DNA from 4 places in the Sporacetigenium mesophilum DSM 16796 genome. Region 1 is predicted to be linked to each of the others. Evidence: riboswitches for the same ligand, from Rfam matches in the RefSeq annotation. Region 1 holds a riboswitch; each other region holds the start of a gene.
The links. Region 1 has a riboswitch for lysine ahead of lysA (diaminopimelate decarboxylase). Riboswitches for the same ligand answer to the same signal wherever they lie in the genome.
Positions count from the first base shown of each region.

Region 2: another riboswitch for lysine. It lies ahead of BS62_RS05000 (YfcC family protein); the one in region 1 lies ahead of lysA (diaminopimelate decarboxylase).
Region 3: another riboswitch for lysine. It lies ahead of BS62_RS03015 (APC family permease); the one in region 1 lies ahead of lysA (diaminopimelate decarboxylase).
Region 4: another riboswitch for lysine. It lies ahead of BS62_RS10810 (acyl-CoA dehydrogenase); the one in region 1 lies ahead of lysA (diaminopimelate decarboxylase).

Region 1 covers NZ_JCANUR010000011.1:44,959-48,178, forward strand. The annotation lists gene BS62_RS09890 (sensor histidine kinase) at 1-816, shown strand, start outside; lysine riboswitch at 874-1,048, shown strand; gene lysA (diaminopimelate decarboxylase) at 1,186-2,508, shown strand; gene BS62_RS09900 (hypothetical protein) at 2,559-2,783, opposite strand; gene BS62_RS09905 (AAA family ATPase) at 2,967-3,220, shown strand, end outside.
Region 2 covers NZ_JCANUR010000003.1:172,998-176,217, forward strand. The annotation lists gene BS62_RS04995 (hypothetical protein) at 1-220, opposite strand, end outside; gene BS62_RS05000 (YfcC family protein) at 397-1,800, opposite strand; lysine riboswitch at 1,898-2,073, opposite strand; gene BS62_RS05005 (cupin domain-containing protein) at 2,162-2,425, opposite strand; gene BS62_RS05010 (MerR family transcriptional regulator) at 2,542-3,220, opposite strand, start outside.
Region 3 covers NZ_JCANUR010000001.1:593,783-597,002, reverse strand. The annotation lists gene BS62_RS03020 (amidohydrolase) at 1-103, opposite strand, end outside; gene BS62_RS03015 (APC family permease) at 116-1,507, opposite strand; lysine riboswitch at 1,628-1,810, opposite strand; gene BS62_RS03010 (prolyl-tRNA synthetase associated domain-containing protein) at 1,901-2,389, opposite strand; gene BS62_RS03005 (GyrI-like domain-containing protein) at 2,484-3,107, opposite strand.
Region 4 covers NZ_JCANUR010000013.1:33,376-36,595, reverse strand. The annotation lists gene BS62_RS10815 (electron transfer flavoprotein subunit beta) at 1-213, opposite strand, end outside; gene BS62_RS10810 (acyl-CoA dehydrogenase) at 230-1,369, opposite strand; lysine riboswitch at 1,497-1,675, opposite strand; lysine riboswitch at 1,869-2,048, opposite strand; lysine riboswitch at 2,192-2,370, opposite strand; gene BS62_RS10805 (class I SAM-dependent methyltransferase) at 2,528-3,220, opposite strand, start outside.

The DNA of each region.
Region 1 (3,220 bases):
GATACAAAATGTGAAGTTTATTCTCAAGATGAATTAGGTCAACTTTCAAATAGTTTAAATGAACTTTCATTTAGTTTACAAAACACCATGAATGAATTAACACAAGCAAATAAAAAACTACGAAATGATATAGAAAGAGAAAGAGAACTAGAAGAACAAAGAAAGATATTTGTAGCTACTATATCACATGAACTAAAAACTCCTATAACTGCTGTAAAAGGACAACTTGAAGGAATGATATACAATATTGGTTCTTATAAAGATAGGGATAAATATCTTAAAAGGTCTTTTGATATTATGGAACATATGGAAAAACTAGTTTATGAAATGATGGAAATATATAAACTTGAGAGCACTGAATTTAAACCAAGTGTACAAAATATAAACATATCAAATATGGTATACGATATATCAAAGGGCTTTGAATACTTTTTAATATCTAAGGATCTAACTATAGTAAATAAAATACAAGATAACTTATATATAAAGGGTGATCAACAACTTATTAGAAAAGCAATATCAAATGTAGTTAATAATGCTGTAAAATACTCAAAAGAGAAAGAAAAGGTAATTATTAGACTATATGAAAGAGATAGTAACATAGTACTAGAGGTTTTAAATACAGGAGCGTTTATAGAAGAAGAAGAATTAACCAAAGTTTTTGAACCTTTTTATAGATTGGAGAAGTCTAGAAATAGAAATACAGGGGGAAGTGGACTAGGTCTTTATATAGTTAAAAAAATATTAGAGTTAAATAATATAAGTTATGAGTTAAAAAATGTAGAACAAGGTGTATTATTTACTATAATATTTTAAAAATTATGTTTACAAATTTACAAATTGTAGTATAATATAATTTAATAAAAATAAATACAAAAAGATAGAGGTCGCGTTATCAAATAGTACTATTGTGGAGATAAGCACAGTGAAACAATAGGAAAGGTGCTAACGCCGAAATGTATAAACGATGCTTTAAGTTTATATGTTGGTGTTGTGCAAAACATGTACAACATTGTCACAAAGAGATTTGTGGAGAGCTATCTTAAGTTCGTGAGTGCTAATAAACGTTTTTGAATTAGTATTTAAGAGCCTAAGGATAGTATATTCCTTGGGCTTTTTTTATTACGAAAATTAAGATGTTACTGCAAAATCTCCATTGTATTATAACTTATGGAGGTAATGATTATGATTGAAAGAGTAAATGGAACACTATACTTTGATGGATGCAACACTGTGGAGTTAGCTAAAAAATACAAAACACCACTATATGTAATTTCTGAGAGTATTCTTAGAGAAAAGGGAAGCGAAGTAAGAACTAGTTTTTTAAATAAATACGAAAATGTTAGAGCTGTTTATGCATCAAAGGCATTTTTGAATTTAGCCATATGTAAGATTGTACAAAGAGAAGGGTTAGGTTTAGATGTAGTATCTGGTGGAGAATTATATGTTGCTATAAGCGCTAATTTTCCTATGGAGGATATAATATTTCATGGAAATAATAAGTCAAAGGAAGAACTTATTATGGCAGTTCAACATGGAGTAGGCAGAATAGTAGTAGATAGTATAAGTGAACTAGAGTTGCTAGAAGAAATTTGCAAAAACTTAAATAAAGAAGCTAATATATTATTTAGGATTACTCCAGAAGTAGGCGCTAATACTCATAGATATATAAGTACAGGTCAAAAGGATTCAAAGTTTGGAATTCCATTACTTCAAATAGATGAAGCTATAAAAATAGCTATATACTCAAAGTATATAAATTTTAAAGGTATTCATTTTCATGTAGGATCTCAACTATTTTCAAATGAATCGCACTTAAAAGCGTTAAGAGTAGCTATAGGCTGGATAGAACATATAAAAAATGAATACAATTACGAAATAGAAGACCTAAATATAGGCGGAGGATTTGGTATAAAATACGTTGAGGGCGATATAGAAGTTGGTTTAAATGAGTTTTTAGAACCGGTAATGAAAGAATTAGAAGATGAGTTTGAAAGAAGAAATTTAAAAAGACCATGTGTAATAATAGAACCAGGGAGATGGTTTGTAGGAAGTGCTGGAATAACATTATACAATGTAGGAAGTATAAAAAATATAGAGGGTGTTAGAAAATATGTATCAATTGATGGAGGCTTAAGTGATAATCCAAGAGTAGCACTTTATGATGCTAAATACTCTGCAATAGTTGCTAATAAAGCAAATGCTATAGAAAAAGAAATAGTAACACTAGGTGGAAAATACTGTGAATCAGGGGATATACTTATTAAAGATATAGAGTTACCTATAGTAGAAAGAAATGATATATTAGCTGTATTAAATACAGGTGCATATAATGACTCAATGTCTAGTAATTATAATAAGGCACTAAGACCTGCTGTTGTTTTAGTAAGTGAAGGAAATAGTTATGTTATTAAAAAAAGAGAAAGCTACGAAGATTTAATATCTAAGGATATTGTTCCACCTTGTTTAATAAATCTAGATGAAGCTGCATATGACGAAATAATCTAAAGCCTTAATGTGGATTTTCCACAATAAGGCTTTTTTTGAGCAACGAAATTTTAATTATAAACATCTAATCCTACTCCGAGTAGGGAAGATAATGCAATCAAAGCAAAAAGAGCTATCATATAAACTCTATCAAAATCCTTACTAGCAATACTTTTCTCTACAGCATATATACAAAATAAAAGTATACTGCCTAATACAAATATTATATACCTCCCCATGCCAAAAGTATTAATAAAGGACTCAATAACATTGAAAAACGCATTAGAATTACTCATAAACCCCCCACCCCACCAAATATAATAATTAACAATTGATATAGAAATAGTTATATATTTAAAAATATTTAACTATATATAATACTATAAAAAGAATTATATATAGTTAAATATTTAAATATTGTAAAAAATCTGAAAATTCAAAAGGCTTGTTATACAATATTTTATGCAGGGGGAAGTAACTTGAGTCATATAAAAAACATAAAAATAGAAAATTTTAGAAAGCTAAAAAGTATAGAACTGAAAGATACAAAAAACATAAATATACTAATAGGAGAAAACAATAGCGGAAAGACTAGTATACTTGAGTCAATAATGTTTTTAGAATACCCGGAGGATATAAATAGATTAATTTTATTGTATAAAATAAGAGAAGTATTAAAAAATAACGAAAAAAGAAGTTGGTATAAATCATTTATAAATATGTTTAATAAAGA
Region 2 (3,220 bases), on a different contig from region 1:
CTTTATAATTTGTTAGTGTATTAACAGTAGCTTCTAAAGCATTATCTACTGCATGTAGGGCAGTTTGTATTTTTTGTTTGTTTTCTGGTTTTTCTACAGAATCTAAGGCTTTACTTAAACAATTTTTAGAATTTTGAAGTTGACCACAAACTTCGTCAACATATTGTTTTGCATTTTTATTTTGGTTATTTGGCATATTAATGTTCATATTCATATCCATAGTTATACCTCCGTAATTTTTTTATGCTAGTGGCACAATTTTATTATCTACTATTAACATAAAAAAATTCTTAGTATATTTTGTTTTTAACTTTTTGAAGCTGTTATAAATTAATATAATAAAAGACTCATCAAACGGAAATATAATTAGTTTGATGAGTCTTATTACTTTTTTATTTAAAATCCTATATATAAACTTATTGTTAAAAGTGTCATACATGCAACTGTTAATATTGATAATAATGGAGCTACGAATCTAACCCACTTAGACCATGGAATATTTGCAATAGCCAATGCTCCCATCAACACTCCTGACGTTGGAGTTATAATATTTATAAGTCCTGATCCAAATTGATAAGCAGTTACTATAGATTGACTTGATACATCAACCAAATCACCAAGGGGTGATAAAACAGGCATTGTAAGTGATGCAAGACCTGAACTAGATGGTATCAAGAAAGTTAAAGCTCCTTCTATAATCATAGTTAAGTTTATAAATACAGCTTTTGGTAGACTTTGTAATAAGTTTGCTGCTGAGTTTAGCATAGTATCTATTATAAATCCATTTTGAGCTACAATAACTATACCACGAGCTAGCGCTATTGCTAATGCTGCTGAAGCTAAATCCTTAGCACCATCTATAAATGAAATTGCTATTACATCTTCTTTAAGTCCTCCAGCTATACCAGATAAAACTCCTATTCCTATAAATACCATTGCTATTTCTGCTATATACCAACCTTGAGTAAGTACTCCCCATACCATAATTCCCATACCTACTCCAAATATTAAAAGAACTGATATTTCTCTTAATGTAATTTTCTTTATAGTTTCTGATGTAAATGCTACTTCATTATTTAAGCTTTTATCTATTTCATACACTATAGATGACTTAGGATTTTTCTTTACATTCTTAGCATAAACCATCATAAATGTTATCGCTATTGTCATAAGAACTATGAATATTATTGCTCTATACTCTATTCCAGACCCTGGTGTTATCTGAGATAATGCTTGTGCTATACCTACTGAGAAAGGATTTACAGTAGAAGCTGTACATCCAACTAATGCTCCTAAAAAAACAGTTCCTATTGCTGTCAATGAATCATATCCTAGTGATGTCATAAGAGGAATGAGTATCATATAAAATGGTAGTGTTTCTTCCGCCATCCCAAATGTAGTTCCCCCTAGTCCGAATAATATCATAGACACCGGTATTATAAAAACTTCTTTTCCTTTAAGCTTACTTATAACAGATCTTATTCCTGACTCAATTGCCCCAGTTTTATTTACTATACCAAAAGATCCTCCAACAAATAAAACAAATCCAACTACTTCTGCAGCATCTATAAATCCAGTTATAGGAGCTACAAATATATCGTCTATTCCTTGTGGATTTCTCTCAACAGACTGGTAGGTTCCTGGAACTACTACCATTCTGCCATCTACTTCTTCTCTAGAGAATTCTCCGCTTGGTATTATCCAAGTAAGAGCAGACATTATAACTATAAGGGAAAATATAATAGTATAAGTATGAGGTATAAATAATTTCTTTTTTGTTGCTTGTGCTACATTGTTCATGTGTTTACTCCTCCTTTAATAATAATATAAAAAGCCTTGAGCTTTTCACCCAAGGCTTTTTATAAGTACGCAAAAAATACGCACAATATAATTTCCCTTAAATGATAGCTCACCACAAATATTATTTGTGACAGTGATACATATATTCTATGCACCCCCAGCAATACAACCTTAAAGCATCAGTTGTACACTTCGGCGATCATCCCTTTCCCAGTAAATCATTGTGCTTACCTCATTACTAGTACTAATAAATCTCGCGCCTCTATCTTTTTATTCTTTTTAATATAATAGATAATATACCATGTCCTTATAGTATGTTCAACATATTTCTTTGTATTTCTACAATTTTACATTTTGATTTTTAATCATTAACAACAGGTATTAAAAACGAACTAACATAAAGATTATTATCTGATCTTAATGCATGCATTGTATCTGCAGGAACTATAAATGCCTCACCAACAGTTAATTTTATCTCTCTATCTTCTAAAACACCAAACCCTTCACCCTTAATACAGTAAAATATTTCATCATGTTTAGGATGTTTATGTAAAGGTACTTTCTTTTCTTGTGGAATATGATATACCTTTGTAACGATTTCATCTTTTATATTTTCTAAATTCATTTAGATCACTCCTCGATGTAAATATTATTTATTATATTATATCACATTTAATTTAAAGGATTATATATCTAAAAAAGCGATTGGTTACCCAATCGCTTTTTTTGTTAATACTATTTTTACTTTTGCATTCCAGTATATATAAAAACTGCATCCCTTAGAAACTCTGCTGTTCCTGGTTGTTCTTTGTCATAATACGCTGTAAATCTTTCATCATCTACATACATCTGAGCAACTCCTGCATGTGCTTCTTTAGTGTATCTATCCCAGTAAAAGCTTAGCCACTGACGATGTAAATCTACTGCCCTTTGTGCTAATTCACCTGCAGGGTCACCAGTTTTAAATGCTTCACTAAGAGTTTCATTAACCTCATTTGTAAGTTTTGTAATTTCATCATATTCTTCTTGAGTCATATTTTTAACTTTATTGTTTGATTTATTAACAGCTTCATCTCCGTATTTTTCACGGATTTCTTCTCCGTATTTCTTTTCATTTTCATCAACTAGTTTTTTCTTAAAACCTTCAAATTTTTCTTTATTACTCATAATAACACTCCTTTCTGTACATTCAATTGTTTTATCAACATTTGCAATTAACATATCTAACTGTTTTCTTTTTTCAAGGAGCTTTTCACGATGTTCTATAAGTGCTTTAGCTCCATCAAAAGAAGGTGATGTTACTATGTTTTTAATCTCATCTAATCCTACGCCTAACTCTCTATAAAATAGTATCTGCTGCAACATGTCGACTTCTTTTTGACCATAAATACGATATCCAGATGAATTAATTCTTGCCGGC
Region 3 (3,220 bases), on a different contig from region 1:
CATTAGTCCCAATTTCCTTAATAACTCCATTTTCAATTAAAACTGCTTCACAAAAATTATTTTTTTCGACATATATTTTTCCGTTTTTTAAAATTGTAATCATAAGACAATCCCCCTATTGAATGTTTCTTCTAGCTTTATTTTTTCTATCAAAGTATATATAAAATATTATACCAATTGCTGGAACAAGTAACCCTATTATTGAAGTTTGAGGATCTTCGATAAATGTATTTACCATTAACCCTAAGAATACTAAAGTTGTTAATATTACTGTAACAGGATATCCAATTACTTTGTAAGGTCTTTCAGCAGTTGGGAACTTTCTTCTATAAATCATAACTGCATATACCCCTAGTGTATTAAACAACATTCCTGAGAATACAACTAATGAAGTTAACTGATTTAAGTCTCTTAATAATACTAATACAATAGATATTATACATTGTACTATTAAAGCATTATGAGGAACTTTGTGTACAGGGTGTAATTTTTTAAAACTTTCAAAGAAGTGACCTTCTTGGCTCATTGCATAATACATTCTAGGGAATGCTAATATACATCCATTTAAAGCTCCAAACATTGCTATTACCATGCCTACTATAACTAATATACTACCTGTATTTCCCATTAACTTTTGTGCTGCATGTGTTCCTAAGTAATATTCATTGCTTGCTATTAAACTTTGAATTTCTTCAAAAGGTATAACTCTGTATATAGAATAATTGAATAATGTATATAATATCGTTATTGAAACTATTGATATAATTATTGCAAGAGGTAGGTTTTTCTTAGGGTTCTTTACCTCTTCAGCTACAGTATTTAAATTTGTCCATCCTTCATATGCCCACAAACTTGCAACAACTGCAAAAGCTACCATACTAATAATTGCTCCGAAGTTAAAATCGCCAGTTACTGGAGCTAAACTTAAATCAGGTGTTACCTTTCCAAATATAAGTCCTAAAACCATTATAATTCCAATAGGTATTAATTTTGCAACCATTGATATATTTTGAAGTCTAGATCCGAATTTAACGCCAAAATAATTTACAACTGTTAATATTATTATAAGTGCAATAGCAACAAATTTAACTGTCCATTCTCCCATAGGAAGTATTGCAGTTAAAGCACTTGGAAGTGCAATTGCCAGTGCTGCAATAGAACCAGGCCCTGCTATTAACCAGTTATTAAAACCACTTAAAAAACCAACTATAGGTGAATATGCTTTACTTAAATATACAGTAAGTCCTCCAGCTCTTGGGTCTGATGCACCGAGTTCTGCGTAACAAATACCACCTAATAACGATATTACTCCTCCCAAAACCCAAGTCAATAAGGCTAGCCCTAAACTCATTCCAGTTCTCATTAATACATATGAACCTAGATAAAATATTCCAGAACCAACCATTATACCGCCTAAAATACTTACTCCACCAAATAAACTAATTTCTTTTTTAAAACCCGAATCCCCACTTTGAATTTGTTGTGATTGTGCTGAGTTATTGTTCATTGTTTTCCTCCCATTTTCTTCCATATTAAAAAATTGTAATAAAAAAACACCTAACAGGCTTGTCAGGTGCTTATGTAAACATAGCAAAGCTAAAGACAATCCTCTCTCCTTTCTGGCTCAATGTGAGATAGCACAACATCAAAGTATCGAGCATATACAATGATGACAGTCCTGTACCTATTTGATACAGACCCAGCAACAGACTTTGGTATCTGATGCTTCGGCGGTGGCTCCTTTTACTATATGTCATAGGTTCCCGACCTCGATATAGTTACTCTTAACAACCGCGCCTCTACCTCACCCTTAAGGATGAGGATTTTTATGAAGTTTTGATTTTTTATAGCTTAACACTATATTAATATGTTGTCAACATTTTCTATATTACTATTTGTTCTAAATGTTCAAATAGTGAATTTTATTTCCATTTTGTTCCACTAGCTTTTTAAGGCCGTCAAAAGCAATCCAAACTGTCGCTGTATTTTCATTAGGATGAACACCAAGTTTTTCTTTATTTATCAAATCTCTATCAAATACAACCTCAACTAAATGATCTTCATCATTTACAACACCTAGAGGAGTTACGGCACCTTTACTAAGGTTTAAATATTTTGATAGTCTTTCTTCAGATGCAAAACTCAAACCAGTAGTCCCAAGTTGCTCTCTTATATTTTTTAGGTCTGCTTGCTTGTCCTTGTTTAGTACAACAAGAAAATGTCTTTTTCCCTTTGCATCTCTAATAAATAAATTCTTGCATACATCTCCATGATCAGAAATACCTAAATCATCCATTTCCTCTATTGTATAAACTGGTGGATGGTTTGTCACCTCGTATGAAATGTTTAATTCATCAAGTTTTTGAAATACCTTTTGTTGCTGTTCCATGTTATCCCTCCTATTTAATAAAATTCCCTAATACTATTATAACCTTTATTCCCAATTAATGGTACTTATATACTAATATTATATTCAATATAATCTAAATCTCTTTTACAGAAAATCTTAAAACAGTTTTTAACTTAGAACTCTCTGTTTTTCTTGGATCTGATAGATATATTTCTCTGTGAAGTTTACTAGCTCTTGTATACCCATTTTCATCACAAAACTTCTCCATTTTATCAAAGCTTTCAGGCTCATCATCAAAACTTCCTATGTGCATAATTTGACAACTTAATCCATCAGTTATTTCACCAAATACTAATTTATCAAGAAATGGATTTGACTTTTTCTTTTTTGTTTGTTCTAAAAATTTCTCAAATAATTCATTTGTCAAAAAATCTGGTTGTCTTATCATTATTGTGTATTTAAAATTATCCTTATCAGTTGCTGGCTTTGTCTTATCAATTAAGTCCCAAATTCCCTCAAGTGGAAAAACTGTATATTCATAGTATCCATTTGGAACGTAATTGCTTTTATATGACATTTTAACAGCATAACTTACACTATATAATGCTTCTGTTGCCTTTGCAAATTCCTCATTATTTGGGTTTCCACTACCACTAACCATTATATATGGCATCTTAGGAACATCAATAATTGTTGGCGTTGTTTTTGGTACATAAATGTGCTTATATGTTTTTCTATACTCTATCTTTTGGCTCATATTTGCGCTCCTTTGTATATTTTTAAGCGTTTTAATCTCTAGTTTATTATAACATAATTTGGAAATCCCTAACCTATATCTGTTAATAACTTTATACACTAAAAAGCGCCAGC
Region 4 (3,220 bases), on a different contig from region 1:
TCTTAATGCTTCTTCAGCTTGTGCTGGTCCCATAGTAATTACTGTAATATGAGCTCCTATTTCATCCTTAAGTCTTAAAGCAGCTTCAAGTCCACTCTTATCATCTGGATTTATTATACTTGGTATCCCATCTCTTATTAATGTTCCTGTTTTAGGATCAAGTCTAACTTCTGTAGTATCTGGTACTTGTTTTATACAAACAACTATATTCATCTTTAATCCCCCCTATTTATTTAAGTACGTTTGCTGATATAACCATTCTTTGAACTTCTGAAGTTCCTTCATATATTTCAGTTATCTTTGCATCTCTCATCATTCTTTCAACTGGATATTCTCTTGTATATCCATATCCACCGTGTAGTTGTACTGCCTTTGTTGTAACTTCCATTGCAGTTTCTGAAGCATATAATTTCGCCATTGCAGCTTCTAAAGAATAAGCTACTCCTCTATCCTTAGCTTTAGCAGCCTTGTAAACAAGTAATCTTGCTGCTTCAGTTTTAGTGCTCATATCTGCAACTTGGAATTGAGTATTTTGGAAGTATGATATTGGCTTTCCAAATTGTCTTCTTTCTTTAACATAAGAAACAGTTTCATCTATTGCTCCTTGAGCTATACCTAAAGCTTGAGCTGCTATTCCTATACGTCCACCGTCTAGCGTTTTCATAGCTATACCAAAGCCTTTACCTTCTTTACCAAGTAAGTTTTCTTTTGGAATTCTGCAGTTTTCAAATATAAGTTCACAAGTTGCAGACCCTTTTATACCAAGTTTGTGCTCTTGTTTTCCTATGCTGAATCCTTCAGTTCCCTTCTCAACTATAAATGCTGATATTCCTCTTGTTCCTTTAGATTTATCTGTCATTGCCATAACTATGTAAGTTTCAGCATATCCAGCATTAGTTATAAATATCTTAGAACCATTTAATATGTATTCATCTCCATCTAAAACTGCTGTAGTTTGTTGTCCAGCAGCATCTGTTCCTGCATTAGGTTCAGTTAATCCAAATGCCCCTAATTTTTCTCCCTTTGCAAGTGGAGTTAAATATTTTTGTTTTTGTTCTTCTGTTCCAAATTCATATATAGGTGCTGCACATAATGAAGTATGAGCTGAAACTATTACCCCAGTAGTTCCACAAACCTTAGATAATTCTTCTACTGCCATAGCATAAGCTAAATTATCTGCACCTTGACCGCCATATTTCTTAGGAAAAGGTATTCCCATAAAGCCATATTTCGCTAATTTTTTAACAGTATTTATTGGAAATTCTTCCTTTTCATCTACCTCTTGAGCAAAAGGTTTAACCTCTTTGTCAGCAAATTCCTGATACATTTTTTGGAGCATGTTATGCTCTTTTGAAAAACAAAATTCCATTGTAATTCCCCCTTTGATTATTGGACTATATTGTTTGTGGTTATGAATAAAAGACGTTGAAAGATTTCCAGTACTTTTTCCTGCAATAGAAAAAAGCTACTCATGTAATGAAAACCCTTCTTTTCACTACATAAATAGCTCTCCATAATAAACTATGGCAGTTATAGGGCATTTCTGCTCTATACCCAAGAACACACTTAAGAACAAATATATTCTTTCGGCAAAGAAACCATTCACCTTTAATATCGGAGGTTCTTCTCCTTAACACCTAAAGGTTACCCTTTTCTTCGCACCTCTATTTATGATAATTTTTAATTTTTCCTTTATTCATAATCTTTATTTATTACTTGAATTTATTGTAAATCATTGTCTAAAGTTTGTCAATCATATTTTTACAGTCGTAATTTTCAGAAAATACCGCAATTTAATATATGTATATGTAGTTAATTTTCTTATAATTTAAAAGAGCTATTTATGTAATGAAAATCTTTATTTTCACTACATAAATAGCTCTCCATAATAATCTATGGCAGTTATAGGGCATTTCTGCTCTATACCCAAGAATACACTTAAGAACAAATATATTCTTTCGGCAAAGAAATCATTCACTTTTAGTATCGAAGGTTCTTCTCCTTAACACCTAAAAGTTACCCCTTTCCTTTGCGCCTCTATTTATGTTAATTATTGTTTTTATAATATTCTCAATATTCTTAATCTAATTATATATCTACAGTTATATTTTGTCAATTAATTTCATGGAAGTTTTTAGAAAATATTAGAAATTAAAAAAGCTATTTATGTAATGAAAATTTTTATTTTCATTACATAAATAGCTCTCCATAACAATCTATGGCAATCATAGGGCTTTGTGCTCTATAACCAAGAACATACTTAAGAACAAATACATTCTTTCGGCAAAGAAATCATTCACCTTTAGTATCGGAGGCTCTTCTCCTTAACACCTAAAAGTTACCCATTTCCTTCGCACCTCTATTTATGTCTAGTTACGTCACATTCCTATTGTTGTTTTTATTTGTAATTTTTGAAGTATCCTATGTTTTTATTATATATTTTTATCCATATATTGTCAATATTGTTTCATATTTGATTTTTTAATCATAATATATTTTTTGATTATTTTAGCCTATATTCATAATCCTATTTTTTAATTGCTCTCGTTGTATAGAAAGTTGGTATATTGAATTCATGTAGTTTACCTGCACCGTTTGTATCTTGATATATATCTGTTAGCATAAATCCTGCCTGTAATTGTCCACCTATTTGTTCTTCAATGGTATGTGAGAATTGAATTCCCCAGTCATTTTTTATTGAATCATCATACTGTTGATTATCCTTTAGCGGGTTAAATGGCAATTTATAGGTTACCTTTGTTTCTTCGTCATTGAAAATATAATTAATACCATTATCTAGTCCTGATAATAATATTCCGCCTTTTTTTAACACCCTATAACATTCTTTCCATATAGGAAGAACATCCTCAACATAGCAATTAGAAACTGGATGAAAGATCAAGTCGAAGGACGCATCCTCAAAAGGCAAAGGCTTTGTCATATCCGCCCTAACTGTTTTAATATCGTAGCTTTCTCTTTTCGCTACTTCATTTTCACTTAACAATTGTTTTTCTGAGTAATCCAATACCGTACACTTTGCACCTAATGCAGTAAATATAGGCATTTGCTGACCACCACCAGAAGCTAACCCTAATATTTTTTTATTCTTCATTTCACCAAACCATTCCTTTGGTACTGGTTTGGTAGGTGTCAGTAAGACAAACCACTCATTATTTTTAGCTTTTTCAAAAATATCGTGGCTAATAGGTTGGCCCCATTC